Regions from separate parts of the Streptomyces sp. NBC_01176 genome, predicted to be linked through region 3. Evidence: riboswitches for the same ligand, from Rfam matches in the RefSeq annotation. Region 3 holds a riboswitch; each other region holds the start of a gene.

The links. A riboswitch is a leader RNA that binds a small molecule or an ion and turns the genes downstream of it on or off. The one in region 3 is predicted to bind S-adenosylmethionine.
Region 1: another riboswitch for S-adenosylmethionine. It lies ahead of thrC (threonine synthase); the one in region 3 lies ahead of OG199_RS09485 (putative leader peptide).
Region 2: another riboswitch for S-adenosylmethionine. It lies ahead of OG199_RS29855 (aminotransferase class V-fold PLP-dependent enzyme); the one in region 3 lies ahead of OG199_RS09485 (putative leader peptide).

Annotation. Positions count from the first base shown of each region.
Region 1 covers NZ_CP108600.1:5,406,550-5,413,341, reverse strand. Annotated here, with positions in the region: gene groL (chaperonin GroEL) at 1-361, opposite strand, end outside; gene OG199_RS23400 (cold-shock protein) at 716-922, opposite strand; gene OG199_RS23395 (MoaD/ThiS family protein) at 1,376-1,651, opposite strand; gene thrC (threonine synthase) at 1,772-3,100, opposite strand; SAM riboswitch class I at 3,118-3,274, opposite strand; gene OG199_RS23385 (glucosyl-3-phosphoglycerate synthase) at 3,442-4,386, shown strand; gene OG199_RS23380 (trehalose-6-phosphate synthase) at 4,513-5,925, shown strand; gene otsB (trehalose-phosphatase) at 5,954-6,792, opposite strand, start outside.
Region 2 covers NZ_CP108600.1:6,902,604-6,909,395, reverse strand. Annotated here, with positions in the region: gene OG199_RS29875 (NYN domain-containing protein) at 1-36, opposite strand, end outside; gene OG199_RS29870 (hypothetical protein) at 71-310, opposite strand; gene OG199_RS29865 (rhomboid family intramembrane serine protease) at 441-1,172, shown strand; gene OG199_RS29860 (Lrp/AsnC family transcriptional regulator) at 1,169-1,450, shown strand; gene OG199_RS29855 (aminotransferase class V-fold PLP-dependent enzyme) at 1,631-2,992, opposite strand; SAM riboswitch class IV at 3,177-3,293, opposite strand; gene trpD (anthranilate phosphoribosyltransferase) at 3,555-4,619, opposite strand; gene OG199_RS29845 (cytochrome bc complex cytochrome b subunit) at 4,757-6,394, opposite strand; gene OG199_RS29840 (ubiquinol-cytochrome c reductase iron-sulfur subunit) at 6,391-6,792, opposite strand, start outside.
Region 3 covers NZ_CP108600.1:2,245,580-2,252,371, reverse strand. Annotated here, with positions in the region: gene OG199_RS09510 (YhgE/Pip domain-containing protein) at 1-653, opposite strand, end outside; gene OG199_RS09505 (maleylpyruvate isomerase N-terminal domain-containing protein) at 980-1,774, shown strand; gene OG199_RS09500 (MarR family winged helix-turn-helix transcriptional regulator) at 1,965-2,471, opposite strand; gene OG199_RS09495 (YceI family protein) at 2,601-3,116, shown strand; gene OG199_RS09490 (cell envelope biogenesis protein OmpA) at 3,342-4,121, opposite strand; gene OG199_RS09485 (putative leader peptide) at 4,214-4,288, opposite strand; SAM riboswitch class IV at 4,325-4,471, opposite strand; gene OG199_RS09480 (amino acid ABC transporter permease) at 5,068-6,057, shown strand; gene OG199_RS09475 (amino acid ABC transporter ATP-binding protein) at 6,054-6,792, shown strand, end outside.

The DNA.
Region 1 (6,792 bases), 3.2 Mb from region 3:
TCTCGATACCGCGCTTGAGGGCCATCGGGTTGGCGCCGGCGGCCACGTTGCGAAGGCCCTCGCGGACCAGCGCCTGGGCGAGCACGGTCGCGGTGGTCGTTCCGTCGCCGGCGACGTCGTCCGTCTTCTTGGCGACTTCCTTGACCAGCTCGGCGCCGATCTTCTCGTACGGGTCCTCGAGCTCGATCTCCTTGGCGATGGAAACACCATCGTTGGTGATCGTGGGGGCGCCCCACTTCTTCTCGAGGACGACGTTGCGGCCCTTGGGGCCAAGGGTGACCTTGACGGCGTCGGCGAGCTGGTTCATCCCGCGCTCGAGACCGCGCCGTGCCTCCTCGTCGAACGCGATGATCTTGGCCATGTGAAGTGGTCCTCCCGGACTGGGGTGGATTGCTCCGGACCGCGCTGGCGCCCGCGACGGACGGCCTGCCTGCCCCGTGGTTCCTTGCACCACCTGGCCTGCGGGCCTCACCGACCCGGTCCTTCGTTATCACTCTCACCTTCAGAGTGCTAACGCAATGATTAGCACTCGCCCCTGCCGAGTGCAAGCGACTCCGGAGGATCCCCAGGTGGACAGGGGCGGCACGACCGCCCTCCCGAGGGGGTGGCGCGGACGTCCCGAAGGGTCACGCGGACGCCCCGGGCAGACCGAAGGGCTCGCACCCCAGAGGGATACGAGCCCTTCGTCACGTCGAACAGTCAGTCGGCGCGTGCTTCAGCCGGTCGCGAGCCGGACCATGTCCGCCTGCGGCCCCTTCTGGCCCTGCGAGATCTCGAAATCGACCCGCTGACCCTCTTCCAGGGTGCGGTAGCCGTCCATCTGAATCGCGCTGTAGTGGACGAAAACATCCGCACCACCGTCGACCGCGATGAAGCCGTACCCCTTCTCCGCGTTGAACCACTTGACGGTGCCCTGAGCCATGCCTAACTCCCCTATTACTGGCCCTTGCACAGGACCGCACTTCGCGGGCCCGGGTCAGACCTCCACCCCCCAACGGATTGGGGGTGTGCGCCGGAACGCGTCGACCGCGGCTGAATGTATCTGCCCAACTGCCGTCTGCAACAGGTCAATCGGACGAGAATTCTGGGCAGGCCCGATCGGGAATATAGGGAGAATTCGCGAAGATTTAGGGCAACTCGGGCCCCATAAAGGCCACATAAGGCTCAAAAGCGCCGGGCACTTTGGCCACTTCTTATCGCAGGCCGACGCGCACTCATATGCATCCGGCATGGATAAGGCGGCGGGTTCCCCAACTGTACCCCGCTCAACCATGCAGAATTGCCCCCTCCGCTTCTCTCACGGAGGGGGCAATTCGATGAACTCTCAGTGATTGGCATTACCCACGGTAATGATTTCACCGTGGGTAACCGCCCGTCAGCCTCCGGCGACGGCCGGGATGATCGAGACGCCCGCGCCGTCCGGCGTCGCCGTCTCCAGGCCCTGCTCGAAGCGGACGTCGTCGTCGTTGACGTACACGTTGACGAACCGGCGCAGCTTGCCCTCGTCGTCGAGGACGCGCGCGGCGATGCCCGTGTGGTTCTTCTCGAGGTCGGAGATCACCTCGCCGAGGGTCCCTCCCTCGGCGGTCACCTCGGACCGGCCACCGGTGTAGGTGCGCAGGATGGTGGGGATGCGGACGTTGACGCTCATGCGGTGACCTCCCGGTCGGATGGTGGCGTACGGCGGAGAGCGCCCCGGCAGGGGCGCGTGGAACTGCGCGACCAGCCCCCGCGGGCCCGTGGCCGGGGAGGATCCTCCCCGGCCGGGCGGCTACGCGAGGCCGGCCTCGCGGAAGGAGTCCAGGCTGGGGCGGATGGTCGCGGTCAGTCCCGTGCCGGCCACCGCGTCCAGCGTCTTGAGGCCGTCACCGGTGTTCAGCACGACCGTGGTGAGCGTCGGGTCGAGCAGCCCGTTCTCGATCAGCTTCCTGGCCACCCCCACCGTCACACCGCCGGCGGTCTCGGCGAAGATCCCCTCGGTGCGCGCCAGCAGCTTGATCGCGTCGACCACCTGCTCGTCGTTCACGTCCTCCACGGCCCCGCCCGTCCGCCGCGCGATGTCCAGCACGTACGGGCCGTCGGCGGGGTTGCCGATGGCGAGCGACTTGGCAATGGTGTTCGGCTTCTGCGGCCGGACGACGTCGTGGCCGGCCTTGTAGGCGACGGACACCGGCGAACAGCCCTCGGCCTGCGCGCCGAAGATCTTGTAGGGCTTGTCCTCGACGAGGCCGAGCTTGATCAGCTCCTGGAGCCCCTTGTCGACCTTGGTCAGCTGGGACCCGGAGGCGATCGGCACGACGAGCTGGTCGGGCAGCTGCCAGCCGAGCTGCTCGCAGATCTCGTACGCGAGGGTCTTGGACCCCTCCGCGTAGTACGGCCGCAGGTTGACGTTGACGAAGCCCCAGCCCTCACCGGCCGGGTCGCCGATCAGCTCGGAGCAGAAGCGGTTCACGTCGTCGTAGTTGCCCTCGATGCCGACGAGCTCGCCGCCGTAGACCGCGGCCATGACGACCTTGCCCTGCTCCAGGTCGTGCGGGATGAACACGCAGGAGCGGAAGCCGGCACGGGCCGCGGCCGCGCCCACCGCGCCGGCGAGGTTGCCGGTCGAGGAGCAGGAGAGGGTGGTGAAGCCGAAGGCGCGGGCGGCCTCGATGGCCTGGGCGACGACGCGGTCCTTGAAGGAGTGCGTCGGGTTGCCGGAGTCGTCCTTGACGAAGAGCCGGCCGGGGTCGACGCCCAGCTCGCGGGCAAGGTTGTCGGCCTTGACCAGCCTGGTCCAGCCGGGGTTGATGTTCGGCTTGTCGGCGACGTCGGCCGGGACGGGGAGCAGCGGCGCGTAACGCCAGATGTTCGCGGGGCCCGCCTCGATGCGCGCCCGGAGTTCTTCGGTGTCGTAGGCCGAGAAGTCGTAAGCGATCTCGAGCGGTCCGAAACACTCCTCGCAGGCGAAGACCGGACCGAGCGGCACCCGGTGGCCGCACTCGCGGCAGGAGAGCGCCGCGGCGGGGCCCAGATCGACGGTGCCGGTGGAGGTGGTGGAAGCCGACGGGTTCGCGGAGGTCGCGGTGTCCGGAGTGCTTGCAACAGTCTGCGCAGCCATGGAGGCGAGGCCCTTTCTCCTCATCTTCCTCACGACGCACTTCGCCGTGAGACGGATTTGGCACCTTCCCGAGCCGGGAGCCCCGCGACGCGATCGGCAATGATCGGTACAGGACCGGCTGGAGGGTTGCCGGGGCTTCATCGGGCCGTATCCCTCTGCCCCTCTGGATGAGCGGTATTCGGTTGTTGGTCTTCAGTTCGGGATGATCTACGACATGCGATGGTCATCCGCGTTGTTCAAGACTGTAACCGAAGGCCAGGACAGTTGAGATAGTCGTCCGAACCGCGAGATGGATCACACCGTGAGACACCGGGTGATCAGACAGTGAGGAGCCGCAGACTGTGCTGAAGGAAGTCGAGCGCTGGCTGAACACACGCTCCTGGTCCGTGGCCGATCGCCCGCTCCACAGAATCATGTCCGCCAAGCGCGCCTCGGGCTCCACGGTGAGCGTCGTGCTGCCCGCGCTGAACGAGGAGGAGACGGTCGGCGAGATCGTCGCCGTCATCCGCCACGACCTGATGCGGCAGGTGCCCCTCGTCGACGAGATCGTCGTCGTCGACTCGGGTTCGACCGACCGCACCTCGGAGGTGGCCGCCGCGGCGGGCGCGCGTGTCGTGCACCGGGACGAGATCCTGCCCCGCATCCCGGCCGTGCCCGGCAAGGGCGAGGTCCTGTGGCGGTCGCTCCTGGTGACGAGCGGGGACATCGTCTGTTTCATCGACGCGGACCTGAGGGAGTTCTCGTCGGAGTTCGTCTCCGGGATCGTGGGCCCGCTGCTCACCGAGCCGGGCGTGGACCTCGTCAAGGGGATGTACGACCGTCCGCTGGCCGGCGCCGCCGGGCAGGGCGGTCGCGTCACGGAACTCATGGCCCGCCCACTGCTGAACATGCACTGGCCCCAACTGGCCGGCTTCGTCCAGCCGCTCGGCGGTGAGTACGCGGCCCGCCGCTCGCTGCTTGAACAGCTGCCCTTCCCCGTCGGATACGGCGTCGAACTGGGCATGCTCGTCGACGCCCTGCACCTGGTGGGTCTCGACGCGCTCGCCCAGGTCGACGTGGGCGAGCGCAAGCACCGCCACCAGGACGGGCAGGCGCTGGGCCGGATGTCCGCCGCGATCTACCGCACGGCGCAGCTCCGGCTGGCCCGCGGTCATCTCGTCCGGCCCTCCCTCACCCAGTTCGAGCGGGGCGAGGACGGTTTCGAGCCGCGTACGTACTCGGTGGACACGGAGGAACGCCCCCCGATGGCCGAAATCTCCGAGTACGTCGCACGCCGGGCGGCGTGAACCGCGTCCCTGGTGAGGGGGTGGTGGACGGCACGACCGGCGCCACCGCCCCGCGGTTCGTGTCCTTCGTCGCATACGGCCGACGGGAACGTTTGAGCGTTTCGGTGCCGGGCTAGGTTTCGAGGCATGGCTTCAACGGCTTCAACGCATGGCACCCACCGGATCCTCGTCGCGTCCAACCGCGGCCCGGTCTCCTACGAGGTGCGCGAGGACGGCTCGCTCCAGGCCCGGCGCGGCGGGGGCGGGCTGGTCTCCGGCCTCTCCGCGATCGGCCCGGACGCAGGCGCCCTGTGGGTGTGCTCGGCGCTCGGCGAGGGGGACCGCGAGGCGGTCCGGCGCGGGGTCGGCGAGGTCGGCGTGCGGATGCTGGACATCGACGCCGCGGTGCACGCGGACGCCTACAACGGCATCGCGAACTCCGTGCTGTGGTTCGTCCACCACATGCTGTACCAGACGCCGCTGGAGCCGGTGTTCGACCAGGAGTTCCGGCGCCAGTGGGCGTCGTACGAGGCCTACAACCACGCGTTCGCGCGCGCCCTGGCGGACGAGGCGGCCGAGGGCGCCGTGGTGATCGTGCAGGACTACCACCTGACCCTGGTCCCCGGCATGCTCCGGGAACTCCGCCCCGACCTGCGCATCGGTCACTTCTCGCACACTCCGTGGGCCCCGGTCGACTACTTCCGGATGCTGCCCGACGACATCGCGGAGCAGGTACTGCGCGGCATGCTCGGCGCGGACCGGCTGGGCTTCCTGACGCACCGCTGGGCGAACGCGTTCACCGCCTGCTGCGAGGCGCTCGTCGGCGGGCTCGGCGACACCCGGGTCGGGGTGCACGGGCTCGGCGCGGACGCGGACTTCCTGCGCGGGCGCTCCCACGAGGCGGACGTCGCCGAGCGGATGGACGCGCTGCGCGAGCAGATCGGTGAGGGCCCCGACGGCCGCGCCCGCAGGGCGATCGTGCGCGTCGACCGCACCGAGCTGTCGAAGAACATCGTGCGGGGCCTGCTGGCGTACCGGCAGCTCCTGGAGGACCGGCCGGAGTGGCGCGAGCGGGTGGTCCACGTGGCCTTCGCCTACCCCTCCCGCCAGGACCTGGCGGTCTACCGGGACTACACGGCCGCCGTGCAGACCCTGGCGGACGAGATCAACTCCGAGTACGGGACGCCGGGTTGGACCCCGGTGGTGCTCCACGTCAAGGACGACTTCGCCCGCTCGCTGGCCGCCTACCGGCTCGCCGACGTCGCCCTCGTCAACCCCATCCGGGACGGCATGAACCTCGTCGCCAAGGAGGTGCCCGTCGTCTCCGACGAGGGGTGCGTGCTGGTGCTGTCCCGGGAGGCCGGGGCGTACGAGGAGCTGGGCGAGGACGCGGTCGTGGTGAACCCGTACGACGTGGTCGGCACCGCGCGGGCGCTGCACGAGGCCCTGTCCCTGCCGGCCGGTGAGCGGGCCGAGCGTACGAAGCGGCTCGCCGCGGCGGCGACGGCCCTGCCTCCGGCGCAGTGGTTCCTGGAGCAGTTGCGCGCGCTGGAGGAGTGAGGGCGCCGTCCGCCGCGGCGGGCCGGGGCTACCGGTCCAAGCGGTCGGCCAGGGACCTCAGCAGGTGGACGACCCCGGCGGGGCCGTCCACCACCAGGTCGGCGCGGTCGGCGAGTTCCGCGACCTCCGAGCTGCCGCTGCACACCAGCAGGCCCGGGACGCCGTCCGAGCGGAGTTTGTCGACGGCGGCGAAGGCGGGGAGGTCGCCGAGGTCGTCGCCCGCGTAGAGGACCGCTTCGGCGCCGACCTCGCGGACGTACTCCAGGAGGGCGACGCCCTTGTCCATGCCCGGCGGGCGCAGTTCCAGGACCATCCGGCCCGGTTCGACGATCAGGCCGTGCCGGGTGGCGAGATCGGCGAGGGGTTCGCGCAGCGACTCGAAGGCGGCCTGCGGGTCCGTGGCACGGCGCGTGTGGACGGCGAGCGCGCGGCCCTTCTCCTCGATCCACGTGCCCTGCCAGGCGCCGACCCGGTCGAGGACTCCCGGCAGCTCGGCGCGGACGGCTGCCACGCCGGGGTGGGGGGCGGGGGCGCTGACGGTGCCCGTGCGGGCGTCCCAGCGTTCGGCACCGTAGTGGCCGAGGACGACGAGGTGGTCGAGGCCCGGGACGCCCGCGAAGCCGCCGTGGCGCACCGCGACGCCGGCGGGTCGGCCGGTGACGACGGCGACGGAGGCGACCTTCGGGGCGAGGGCCGCGAGGACGGGGACCGCGGCGGGGTGGGCGCGGGCCTGTTCGGGGTCGGGGACGATGGGGGCGAGGGTTCCGTCGAAGTCGAGTGCGATCACCGTCCGGGCGGGGCGCGCGAGGATGGCTCGCAGGCCGTCCTGTCCCGCGGCGGTCGCCGGTGTCGGGACGGTGTCCGTGG
Region 2 (6,792 bases), 4.7 Mb from region 3:
GCCGTCGTCCGGCTCCCCGCCTGTGGTCTCCGCCATCCGTCACTCCATCGTCCGTGCGGGGCCCGCTCCCTCAGGAGCCGGCGCCCGGCCTGTCCACCAGTTCCACCTGATCCACCGCGTTGCACCAGCGACAGCGCACCGACTCGATGGTCTCACTGACCACCTCGCGCTCCTCCACGCTCGGCTCACCGCCCAGGTCGAGGTGCACGTACTCGACGACCTTGGACGAGCGGGTCACGTCGAAGCGCGTCAGATTGCCGCACAGGGTGCAGCGCCAGCGAGTCTCGGCGGTCGGAAGGGGAACCGTCATGTGGCAGTCGCTTTCCTTCTGGTGTCCGTGTGGCTCGTAACCCTACGGCCTGGCGGGTACTCGACGCTCGGCCGTCCGGAGCGGCGAGGCACTCTGCGTGCATCGGTCCGGTTACGTCATGCTCTGCAACATGATCGGCAACTGGAGTACGAGGGTCGGCAGGACGGTGCGGGCCCAGTCCGCGCCCGTGGCGTACGGGCTGATCGTCCTGTGCTGCGTGATCTTCGTGATCGGCCCGGCGTCGGGGTTCAATCCGACGTACGGCACCGGGGACGAACTGCTCGTCGCGCAGCGGGCCTATTTCCGGCGCTGGGGCGTGGTGCCCGCCGACCTGCTCAGCGGGACTCCGGGCGCTCTGCTGACCCCCGCGACGGCCCTGTTCATCCACGGCAGCTGGCTCCACCTCCTGGGCAACATGCTCTTCTTCTACGTCTTCGGGGCCATGACCGAGGAACGCATGGGCCACTTCGAGTTCGCCCTCTTCTACGTCGGCTGCGGCTATCTCGCGCTGGTCGGTTACGCGATCGCCAACTCCACCTCCGAACAGACCCTGGTCGGTGCCTCGGGAGCGATCTCCGCGGTCCTCGGAGCGTTCCTCTACCTTTTCCCCAAGGCCAGGGTGACCAGTCTCTTCCCGTTCCTCTTCTTCCTGCCGCTGCGCTTCCCCGCCTGGATCGTGCTGCCGTTCTGGGCGGCGCTGCAGTGGCTGGCGGCGGGCCGCAGCCCCTCGGGCCCCGGGGTCGCCTATCTGGCGCACCTGGTGGGCTTCTCGCTGGGCTTCCTCTACGCGTGGGTGCGCTTCCGGCGGCCGACTAGAGTGAAAGTCCCAGCAGCGGCCCCCGAGGGAGAAAACCAGCCGTGATCACCGCGATCGTGCTCATCAAGACCAGCGTGGACCGGATCCCCGAGATCGCCGAGTCGATCGCCGCGCTGGACAGTGTCAGCGAGGTCTTCTCCGTCACCGGTACGTACGACCTGATCGCCATGGTCAGGGTCAAGGCCCACGACGACCTGGCCGACGTCATCCCCGGCAGCATCAGCAAGATCCCGGGGGTCGAGGGCACCGACACGCACGTCGCGTTCCGCACGTACTCGCAGCACGACCTGGAGGCGGCGTTCGCGATCGGCCTGGACTCCTGACCCACACCTCCTGCCCCACCGCGCGACCCGAGGGCCGCCAGGTGAGGGCGGCCGGCCGAGGGTCGCCACCCGAGGGGGCCCGGCCCGCCGCAGGGCCGGCCGCGCCGCTCGGTACCTCGCCCCGTCCCGGCCCGCGACGCCGCTCCTCGTCGCGTCGCGGAACCTCCGCGGCCGCCGGAGTCAGACCGCGGGCACGCAGCGACCGCCCTCGGTCCGGTAGCGCCACTGCGCACCGTCCCGCACGAGCTCCTTCACGGCGCGCACGAAGCGCTCCACGTGCTCGTCCGGGGTGCCCGCCCCGAAGCTGACGCGGATCGCGTTGAGGGACTTCTCGCCGGGCGCCGCCTCGGGGGCCCCGCACTCGCCCTGGGTCTGCGGGTCGCTGCCGAGCAGCGTGCGCAGCAGCGGGTGCGCGCAGAAGAGACCGTCGCGCACCCCGATGCCGTACTCGGCGGAGAGCGCCGCCGCGAAGTGCGAGCTGTTCCAGCCCTCGACGACGAACGAGATGACGCCGACCCGGGGCGCGTCCTCGCCGAACAGGGACAGCACGCGCACGGCGGGCACCTCGGCGAGACCCTCCCGGACCGTGCGGATCAGGTGCCGCTCGCGGGCGACGATCCGGTCGAAGCCCTCCTCGGTGAGCGCCTTGCAGGCGGAGGCGATGGAGTAGGCGCCGATGACGTTGGGGGACCCGGCCTCGTGCCGTGCCGCGCTCTCGTGCCACTCGACGTCGACGCCGCCGTCCGCGCGCCGGGCGACCTTGCGGCTGGCGCCGCCCCCGGCGAGGTAGGGCTCGGCCACCCGCAGCCAGTCGGAGCGGCCGGCGAGGACACCGGAGCCGAAGGGCGCGTACAGCTTGTGCCCGGAGAAGGCGACCCAGTCGACGTCGAGGTCACGGACCGACACGGGGTGGTGCGGGGCGAGCTGGGCGGCGTCCAGGACGATGCGGGCGCCGTGGGCGTGCGCCGCCGCGGCGAGCTCGCGCACCGGCCACAGCTCGCCGGTGACGTTGGAGGCGCCGGTGACGCAGACGAGGGCCGGTCCGTGGGGGTCGCGGTCGGCGAGGGCGCGTTCCAAGGCCGCGACGGCCTGCCGCGGGGTGCGGGGCGCGTCGAGGTACGTGACCCGCGCGTCCTGCCAGGGCAGCAGCGAGGCGTGGTGCTCGGTCTCGAAGACGAAGACCTGGCAGTCGGCCGGAAGGGTGGCGGCGAGCAGGTTGAGCGAGTCGGTCGTCGACCGGGTGAAGACGACCTGGTCGTCCTCGCGGCAGTCGAGGAACTCCGCGACGGTCCTGCGGGCGTTCTCGAAGAGGTCGGTGGACAGCTGGGAGAGGTAGCCGGCTCCGCGGTGCACGCTGCCGTAGTACGGGGCGTACGCGGCGACGTCGTCCCAGACGCGCTGGAGGGCCGGGGCGCTGGCGGCGTAGTCGAGGGCGGCGTAGGTGACCTCGCCGCCGGTGACGAGCGGGACGGTCACATCACGGCCCAGAACGGGCAACGGGGCACAAACGGTCTGGTCGGCGGCAGCGGTGGAGACAGACATGGCGCACTCCTGTGAGAGGCAGGCGGAAGCACCGCGCGAGCGGGGGCGTACGGAGGTACGCGCGCGCGGCTCGGCGCAGGTGAGGGTGAAAAGAGGTGTGCGGAGGCGGGGCTCTACGCCCTAGCGCATTCGCTTGCTCACAGAAGGCTCCCTCGAACGACCAGGACCCCTGGGATTCTCGAGGGGTCCGCGCTTGCCGTAGACCTCGCTGCCTACGGCCTGGTCTTCACCCGGGGCACCCCGCCACGGACGGAGGGTTGCCGGACAGCCGGCCGGGGCCTGATGGCTGTCGCTCATGACCTGATACCGCATCCTGCCACACGATCTTCCGGACGCAACCCCGGCGTCCATATGGCGGAACGACCTCGCCCTCGAAGTCCGTGACGCCCTCGACACTCTCAGGAGCGCGGGGAACTGCGCGACCAGCCCCCACCCGCCCGCACCCGGAAAACCACCACGAACGGGGTCCGGGGTGAAGCCCCGCGGACGGAACACACGGAGACGACGCGGGCGGGCGGGGCCCAGCCGAAAGGCCGCGCCCCCGCCGGCCCCCGCCCAGGAGTCAGGCGTTGGTGGCCGTCACCCAGCGGTCGAGTGCGGCGTGCGCCGCGCCGGAGTCGATGGCCCGAGCCGTCTTCACCATCGCGGCACGGAGCTGGTCCACCAGGGACGCGTCCGTCGGGGACAACGCCACCAGCGCCGCCGCCGCGTTCAGGACCACGGCGTCCCGTACGGGCCCCGTCTCGCCGTCCAGGACACGGCGGGCGACCTCCGCGTTGTAGGCGGCGTCGGCACCCCGCAGGGCCTCCACGGGCACCAGGTCGAGCCCGACGTCCCGCGGATCGAACCGCTCCTCGGTCACCTTGCCGTCCCGCACGACCCAGACCTTCGACGTCGCCGTGGTGGTCAGCTCGTCCAGCCCGTCGTCACCGCGGAAGACCAGAGAGGAGTTGCCGCGCTCGGCGAAGACGCCGGCCATGATCGGCGCCATCCGGGCGTCGGCGACACCGACCGCCTGTGCCCTCACCCGTGCCGGATTGGTCAGCGGACCGAGGAAGTTGAAGACCGTCCGGATCCCCAGCTGTCCGCGCGCCGCCGCCACATGACGCAGCGCCGGATGGAACTTCACCGCGAAGCAGAAGGTGATCCCGGCCTCCTCGGCCACCTCGGCCACCCGCTTCGGCGTCAGCTCCAGATTGACGCCGAGCTTTCCCAGCACGTCCGAGGCACCGGACGCCGAGGACGCGGCCCGGTTGCCGTGCTTGACGACCTTCGCGCCGGTACCGGCCACCACGATCGACGACATCGTGGAGATGTTCACCGTCTTCGCGCCGTCACCGCCCGTGCCGACGATGTCGACGGTCTCCCCCGGCACCTCGATCACCTTGGCGTGCTCGTACATCGTGCGGACCAGGCCGGTGATCTCCTCGACCGTCTCGCCCTTGGCCCGCAGCGCCACCACGAAGCCGGCGATCTGGGCGTCCGTCGCCTCGCCGCTCATGATCCGGTCCATCGCCCAGGCCGTGTCGTCCGCGCTCTGGTCCCGGCCGTCGAGCAGGCCGTTCAGCACCGCGGGCCAGGAACGGCCCGCCGCGATGTCGCCTCCAGCGGGGGTCACAGCACTCATCTGCCGCTCCTGGGTTCGTAGACAGGTACAAGCAGGGTCCACCCTATCCAGCCCCGGGCACGGCAAAGAGCCCCCGTCCATGGGACGGGGGCTCCTGCCGTGGCGATCAGTGGGACCGGTGAGGACCGGTCGGAGGATCAGTGGTGGCCGTGGCCGCTCGTGATCTCCTCGTACTCCTCGACCGTGGGCTTGGGGATCTGGCTGTGCTCCCCGTAGAAGCCCTTGCTGAGCTTGGCACGCAGCCGCTGCGCGCCGTTCACCTTGCGCTCGACACCGTTCTCGTCGACCACCGGGCCGATCTCGGCGGGCTGGTACTGCTCGTGCGCGGTGAGCGTGTGCAGGGCCTCCTGGCCGAGCGGCTCGTGCACCTCGATGAACTCACCGTGCGGCAGGCGCTTGATGATGCCCGACTCGCGGCCGTGCAGCACCTTCTCCTTGTCGCGGCGCTGGAGGCCGAGGCAGATCCGCTTGGTGGCGATGAAGACGAGCACCGGCACGACGAAGAACGCGATCCGGACGAACCAGGTGATCGAGTTGATCGACAGGTGGAAGTGCGTGGCCCAGATGTCGTTGCCGCCACCGACCAGCAGGACGAAGTACCAGCTGATCCAGGCCGCGCCGAAGGCGGTACGGGTCGGGACGTTGCGCGGGCGGTCCAGGATGTGGTGCTCGCGCTTGTCGCCGGTGACCCAGGACTCGATGAACGGGTAGACCGCGATCGCGACCAGGACCAGCGGGAAGATCACCAGCGGGATGAACACACCCAGGACGAGCGTGTGACCCCAGAAGTTGATCTCCCAGCCCGGCATGACACGGATCAGGCCCTCGGAGAAGCCCATGTACCAGTCCGGCTGGGCGCCCGTGGACACCATGTCCGGACGGTAGGGGCCCATGGACCAGATCGGGTTGATCGAGGCGATCGCCGCGATGGCCGCGATGACGCCGAAGACCAGGAAGAAGAAGCCTCCGGCCTTGGCCATGTAGACCGGCAGCAGCGGCATGCCGACGACGTTCCTGTTCGTCTTTCCGGGGCCCGCGAACTGCGTGTGCTTGTGGTAGAAGACCAGGATCAGGTGGCCGACGACCAGGCCGAGCATGATGCCCGGCAGCAGCAGCACGTGCACGGAGTAGAAGCGGGCCACGAAGTCGCCGCCCGGGAACTGACCGCCGAAGAGGAAGAACGAGAGGTACGTGCCGACGATCGGCACGGACAGGACCGCGCCCTCCATGAAGCGGACACCGGTGCCGGAGAGCAGGTCGTCCGGGAGCGAGTAACCGGTGAAGCCGGTGAACATGCCCAGGACGAACAGCAGGAAGCCGAAGAGCCAGTTGACCTCACGCGGCTTGCGGAACGCACCCGTGAAGAACACGCGCATCATGTGCACGAACATGCCGGCGAGGAAGATCAGCGCCGCCCAGTGGTGGATCTGCCGGATCAGCAGACCACCGCGCACCTCGAAGGAGATGTGCATGGTCGAGTTGAACGCCTCGGACATCAGCTGACCCTGCAGCGGGACGTAGCTGCCGTGGTACTCCACCTCGTTCATCGACGGGTGGAAGAACAGCGTCAGATACACACCCGTGAGGATGATGATGAGGAAGCTGTACAGGCAGATCTCACCCAGCATGAACGACCAGTGGTCGGGGAAGATCTTGCGCATGTTGGCCTTGGCCAGGGAGTAGATCCCCAAGCGGCCGTCGGCCCAGTCGGCCACCCGCTCACCGGCGGGCGCCTTCTCGCGCGAGCGCGAGTCGGAGGTGGTGGTAGTGCTCATCCGCGCTCCCAGAAGGCAGGACCGACGGGCTCGTCGAAGTCGCCGAGCGCCTCGAGGTAGCCCTCGTCGTTCACACCGATGCGCAGCTGCGGCAGGGCATGACCGGCCGGGCCGAAGATCACTCGGGCACCGTCGGAGAGGTCGAAGGTGGACTGGTGGCAGGGGCAGAGCACGTGGTGCGTCTGCTGCTCGTACAGGGAGATCGGGCAGCCGACGTGGGTGCAGATCTTCGAGTACGCCACGATGCCCTCGTGCGACCAGGCGAGCTCGCGCTTGTCCTTGATGTTGTCCGGCTGGAGCCGGACGATCATCACGGCGGCCTTCGCGATCTCCTGCTGGAAGTCCTCGTCCTTCTCCTCCAGGCCCTCGGGCTTGACGAAGGTGAGCGAGCCGACGGC
Region 3 (6,792 bases):
GTCAGGCCCAGGCCGCTGTGCTCACCGATGGGGTGGCCGACCCGGGTGGTGACCGTCACCGGGTCGGCCAGCAGCAGACGGGTCGTGGAGTCGGTCCCCGCGGCGGCGGGGGAGGCGGTGAGCTGCTTGCCGATGGTCAGCGAGGCCTGTTGGGCGGTCTGCTGGGCGATCCGGCTCGCCAGTGAGGAGCCGAGGCTGCCCAGACCCGGGTTGGTGAGCACCGTGAGCGTCGGCCGGGCCGTCGCGGTCGAGGTGGTGAGCGCGGTGACGGAGGCCGTGAAGTCGGCGGGGACGACCAGGGCCCCGAAGATCCTGCCGGAGGTGAGTCTGTCCTGGAGCTGGGCACGGGTGAGCCGTTCCCAGCGGGCCTTGCCGGAGGTGTCGGCGACGACCGCGCGGGTGAGCTGTGCTCCCAGGTTCGTCGTCTGCCCGGGCAGTGGTCTGCCCTGGTCGGTGTCGACGATGCCGATGGGCAGGTCGTGCAGGGCTCCGTTCGGATTGACGATGCCGCCCATGTAGAGGAGGGCCAGCAGCAGTGCGAGCAGCCCGCTGAGCACGGTCGGCAGCAGCCACAGCCTGGGGCGGCGCAGGAGGGAGACGGCAGTGGCCGGGACAGGGGGGTGGTCGGGAGCGGGTGTGCCGTCGGCGGCCATGGTCCTCCGTGGGTCAGGGGCTGCGCGGGAGGTACGGGACCGGATGGGAGGCGCCCGCCAGGCCAGGATGCGGGGTGCGGCGGCACCGTGTTCAGCGACTCGCCGGGTGCGGGACGGGGGTGAGCGGGGCGAGTGGACGGGGCGTGCGGAGGGCGCCGTGCGCCGCGTCGTCGCCGGTCGTGCGGAGCGCGCTGCCGCTCGGCCGGCCCGGCGCGCGGACGACCGCCCCGGGATGGATCGACGGCCCCTCTTGCCCCCACCGTCTTCGACGGCGACCGTCCTGGGTACGGTTCCCGCACCATCCCACCCTTCCCCGGAGTCGAGACATGACCGACCGTGCCGACCAGACCATCGCCGCGCTGCGCAGCGGACACGACTACCTGACCTCCGTGGTGCACGGGCTCGCCACCGCCGACCTCACCCGGCGCTCGGGCGCTTCGGAGTGGGACGTCTCCCAGGTCCTCAGCCACCTCGGCAGCGGCGCCGAGATCGGCCTCGCCTCGCTGGAGGGCGCGCTGAACGGCACCGGACCGCGGGACGGCGACTTCAACAAGTCGGTGTGGGCACGCTGGGACGCGATGTCCCCGGCCGAGCGCGCCGAGGGTTTCGTGGACGCAGACGAGCAACTCGTGCGTGGTTACGAGGCGCTGGACGCGCGGGCCCGGGACGAACTCCGCGTGGAGCTCGGCTTCCTGCCGGCACCCGTGGACGTCGCGACGCTCGCGGGCCTTCGGCTCGGCGAGTTCACCCACCACACCTGGGACGTCGAGGTGGCCTTCGACCCGACGGCGGCGCTGCTGCCGGTGGCGACCGAGCCGCTCCTCGCCCAGGCCGGTCTGCTCATAGGGTTCCTCGGCAAGGCAGACGCCCTGGGCGGCCGCCACGCCCGTATCGCCGTGCGGACGGTTTCTCCCGTGCGTGCTTTCGGGCTCGTGCTGGGTGACTCGGTCGCGCTCGTCGACGAGCCCGCCGAGCCCGACGCCGTACTGAACGCCCCGGCCGAGTGGTGGCTGCGGCTCGTCACCGGCCGCCACGCCCCCGCCCACACTCCGGCCGGGGTGAACCTCAAGGGGGACGACCTCACCCTGGACGACCTGCGACGCGTCTTCCCGGGCTTCTGACCTGCTAGGTCGTCGCGGCGGCCGGCATCCGAGGCGCGAGGCCGTCCGCCGGGGCGGCCCCGCGCTTCCGGGCCGTGGCACCGGCGCGTTCGTCGCGTCACGGCACTCTCAGCCGGTCTTCCGGGCCGTCCCGCTCACGGTCTTCCCGGGCCCGCCCCCGCTTCACGAACCGTGCTTCACGACCCGTGCGTTACGAATCGTCGCCGGGAACGGGAACCTCGGAGGGCGGCAACAAGTCGTGCAGCTGCTCGTACCGCTGCGCGCACGCCGTGCGGGCGATGGCCTGCGAGACGGCGTCGGCCAGCGGGCGCGAGGACTCCCTCAGCAGCGTGCGCGCCTTGTCCGTGAGCGCCACTTCGATACCCCGTTTGTCCCCGCAGGCCGAGCGCCGCGTGATCAGGCCCGCGTGCTGCAGACAGGCCACCTGATAGGTCAGCCGTGTCTTGGGACGGCCCAGCAGCTCGGCGATCTGTGTCATGCGCAGACTGGAGCCGGGCTGGTCGGCCAGCAGGCACAGCACCAGGAACTCGTCGTGGGAGACACCGAGGGCGTCCTTGACGCGAGCGCGCAGCTGCTGCTCGATCGCCCCGGCCGCCGCGAGCAGCCTCATCCAGGACCGCAGTTCGGTCGGCAGCAGGCCGTCGTCGGCCGCCGGCTCGTGTTCGGGCAGGTCAGCGGGGGCGAGAAAGTCGGCCATGGTGTCACAGTCTACCGGTTGTCCAAATTTGAAGAACGGGCTAGCCTGTGATCGTCCAAATTTGGATGACTGCTGGTTGTCCCACGGCCCGTGCCTCACCTCTCACTGTTAACCGTCTGGAGAACTCTCATGACCGTCGCCGTCGAAACCGGCCTGTGGCAGCTCGACCCCGCCCGTACCAGCGTCGTCATCCGGCACAAGACGATGTGGGGCCTGGTCACGGTGAAGGGCGCCTTCGCCGCTGTCACCGGGGAAGGTGAGGTGCAGGCCGACGGGACCGCCCGCGGCACCGTCACCCTGGACGTGGCGTCCCTCGACACCAAGAACGCCAAGCGCGACAAGCACCTCCGCTCGGCGGACCTCTTCGACGCGGAACGGCACCCCACGATCACCTTCGCGGTGGACAACGCGGCGGTCACCCAGGACGACACCGTCGAGGTCACCGGTCAGCTGACCGTGCACGGCATCACCAGGCCGCAGCCCGTCGTCGCCCGGGTGAGCGCGGCGAGCGCCGAAGACGTCACCCTCGGCACCGAGTTCACCGTGGACCGCGACCAGTTCGACATGGGCTGGAACCAGATGGGCATGCTCCGCGGCCTGACCACTGTCGTCGGCACACTCGTCTTCACCCGCGTCAAGGGCTGATCCGGCGGATCACCGCCCGTCGTCGGCGCGGCGGCGGGCAGCGGCCGTCCGGCTCCACGGTCCGCCGGACACGGCGGCCGGTGCCCCGCGGTTCCCGCTGTCGCGCCTTGCCGGGCCGGCCGAGGACGAGACGGCGAACGGCCCCCCGGTGGCCGGGGGCTCCGCTCGCCGCGGGCTCGGGTGGGCGCGGCCCGAGGTCGTCCGGGGAGACGCCCCGGACGCCCGTCAGGCCCGGCGCACCGCTTCGTGGAAGGCCGGGTGGGCGCCCAGCCTGCGGACGTAGTCCCGCAGGCGGCCGTACGGGGAGAGGACGTCCTCGGCGCCGAGGTGGGTGAGGGCCACCCACGCGTCGACGTCGGCGGCCGTCAACTCGTCGCCCAACACATGCTCGTTCGCGGTGAGTTGCTGATCCAGTGAGCGGAGAGCGGCCGACCGCGCCGTAGGCGGGGCGGCCGGGGCGAGATTCCGGTCGAGGAAGACGCGGAAGGTGTCGACGTCCGCGGCGAGGGACGGCGGGTGCAGCCGGGGGAGTCCGTTGCCGTCGCGGCAGCCCGGAAGTTCGCCGAGGTCGCGCAGGATGTCGGGGGTGTGATTGCTGACGATGCGTCCGCTCCAGCGGTCGCACAGCGCCGGCGCGGTGAGCGGGCCGTCGTAGTGGTGCCAGGTGGCCTCGTACGCGGCCCGCAGGGCGGCGCAGGCGTCCGGCGTCCCGGCGGGCCCCGTCAGCAGCGTGGTGGTGACCGAGTCGCGCAGTCCCAGCAGGCCGAGGGTGATCGAGATGCGCAGCGAGCGCGGACAGCCCTCGGAGAGGTACAGCTGATAGCGGTGCGGCGCCGGATAGAAACCGCCGGCCGGACCGACTCCGATGCGACTGCGGATGCGGTGTCCACGCGCGGGCGCGGCCGCCCGAGGGGCGGCGGCGACAACCGCCCCCGCGGCAGGTGAGGCCGGGGCGCAGTGGTGGGAGGCGGCGGCGGTCGGACTGAGCGAGACTGTCTCGGGCATGACTCTCCATGGGAACGACGAAGCCCCGCCACCCCGGGGGGTGGCAGCGGCGGAACGGAGTGACCGCGCTGACGTACCGTCCGGACCGTGGACTAGTAGGCGCTGGAGACCCGCTGCAGATCGATGTGCAGGCGCCTGGTCAGACCGCTCGTGCCCTTTCCGGTCATTCCCGTCGCTCCCGTGTCCGGGGCTCGCGAGAGGCGAGACCACGCTTGCCCCGCCGCTCCGGCGGGACCCGGTCGTCACCCGGGGCACCCCGTCGCGGTGGAAGGGTTGCCTGTCAGCGGGCCGGGGCCGATCAACCGCCTCGCACGGAAGCAACCGTGCGAAGGGCGCTGACAATCGTGACCGTCCCCGCCAGTCTCGGTCCGCTCCGTGGGCTCGTCAAGAAGGCGTCCGCGCGGTCTCACGACGTGGTCATCCGGGCTGCCGAGCGTTGACATTCGTTCGGGGCCGTGCCTAACTTACGCCGCATCGGACCGGAGCAACTCCGGTGAACACGAGGCCCCACGGGCCGGAACGGTGACGGTGACCGCGATGTACGCAGCCCAGGGGAAGACCGCCTCGCGGTCCCACGGCCGCGACCGCGTGCTCACGAACCGTCGTCCGGAGCGGCACCGCGCCGACGGCGGCAGCGCCCTTACGGCACGGTGTTGTCCCTCCCCCGACGCCCGCTGTCTCTGTCAGGGCTGACGCACTCCCTCGCTGATCGCCGGTCCCTGAACCCCGGCCGCCGACCCTCCGGTCCCTGAACGCCCGGTCCTTGATCCGCGGTGTCCGATCCCGGGTCCGTGATCTCCGAACCACCGTGTGCCGCCGCCGAACCGGCGGACTTCCGGTGGTCTCCCCCTTCTCGTCCCCGCATCGGGTTCGTTCCCCCGTGCGCGTTCCCGTCGTGTCGTTCTACGGGCCGTGCCGGGGGAGTCCGAGCCGCCTGGAGCCCTCCATGAGTGAATCCCTCGGCTCCGCCGTGCCGTTGGGCACGGCGCAGCCGCCTCCCGCTCCCGTGGTCGAACCGCGGCCGTACGCCGCGCAGCGGGTGCTGCCGCTGCGCCGGCCGGGCCGCTGGATCGTCTCGGCGATCGTGCTGGTCGTCGTCGCCCAGATCGTCCACGGCCTGGCGACCAATCCGTTCTTCCAGTGGGACAGGTTCCAGTACTGGTTCCTGCGTCCCACGATCCTCGACGGCCTGCTCATCACCCTCGAAGTGACCGTCTACAGTGCCGTGTCGGGACTGCTGGGCGGCATCCTGCTCGCACTCGCGCGGCTCTCCCGGAGTCCGGTGCTGCGTGCCGTGAGCTGGGTTTACATCTGGTTGTTCCGGTCGGTGCCGCTGATCGTCGTCCTGCTCTTCCTCTACAACTTCTCCGCGCTCTACCGGACGCTGAGCCTCGGTGTGCCGTTCGGCCCCGCCTTCCTCACGTTCGACGAGTCCCGGCTCGCCACCGACATGGTCGTCGCGGTCGTCGGGCTCAGCCTCAACGAAGCGGCGTACGCGGCCGAAGTGGTGCGGGGCGGCATCCTCTCCGTCGACCAGGGCCAGCACGAGGCGGCCTCCGCGCTGGGTCTGCCGAAGGGCTACCAGTTCACGAGGATCGTGTTCCCCCAGGCCCTGCGCTCCATCACCCCCAACTACGTCAACCAGCTGATCGGCCTGATCAAGGGCACCTCGCTGGTCTTCTACGTCTCCCTGCTCGACCTGTTCGGCTCGGTGCAGAGCATGGGCAGCACCTACCCCGGCGACATCGTGCCGCTGCTGCTGGTCGCCACCGTCTGGTACCTGATCCTCACGAGCGTCGTGTCGGTCGTCCAGTTCTACGTCGAGCGGTACTACTCGCGGGGCGCGCTGCGCACCCTGCCGCCCACCCCGCTGCAGAAGCTCCGCACCGGTCTGCGCGACCTGCGGAACCGTGTCCGGAAGGAGGCGGCCCTGTGACCGCCGAGGTGACGGAGCAGCCCGACGTCCGGCCCGCGGCGGTCGAGGTCCACGACGTGCACAAGTGGTACGGGACCCAACGTGTCCTGGACGGAGTGGAGTTGACCGTACGGCCCGGTGAGGTCACCGTCGTCCTCGGACCGTCCGGCTCCGGCAAGTCCACGCTCCTCAGGGTGATCAACCACCTGGAGAAGCCCGAGATCGGCCATGTCAGCCTGAACGGCGAGCCGATCGGCGTACGACGGCACGGCGGCCGGCTCAAGGAACTGAGCGAGCGGGCCATCCTGGCCCAGCGCAGCCGGATCGGCTTCGTCTTCCAGAACTTCAACCTGTTCCCGCACCTGACGGTGCTCGACAACGTGGCGGCCGCGCCGGTCGCCACCGGCCGGCTGAGCAGGCCCGAAGCGCGGGAACTGGCGCGCACCCTGCTGGGCCGGGTCGGACTCGCCGACAGAACCGCCGCCTTTCCACGGCAGTTGTCGGGCGGCCAGCAGCAGAGGGTGGCCATCGCCCGCGCTCTCGCGCTGCGGCCCGGAGTCATCCTCTTCGACGAACCCACCTCCGCCCTCGACCCCGAACTGGTCGGTGAGGTCCTCGCCGTCATCAAGGACCTGGCCACCAGCGGCACCACCCTCCTCATCGTCACCCACGAGATCGGCTTCGCCCGCGAGGTCGCCGACCGGGTGGTGTTCATGGACGCCGGCCGGATCGTCGAACAGGGTCCGCCCGCCCAGG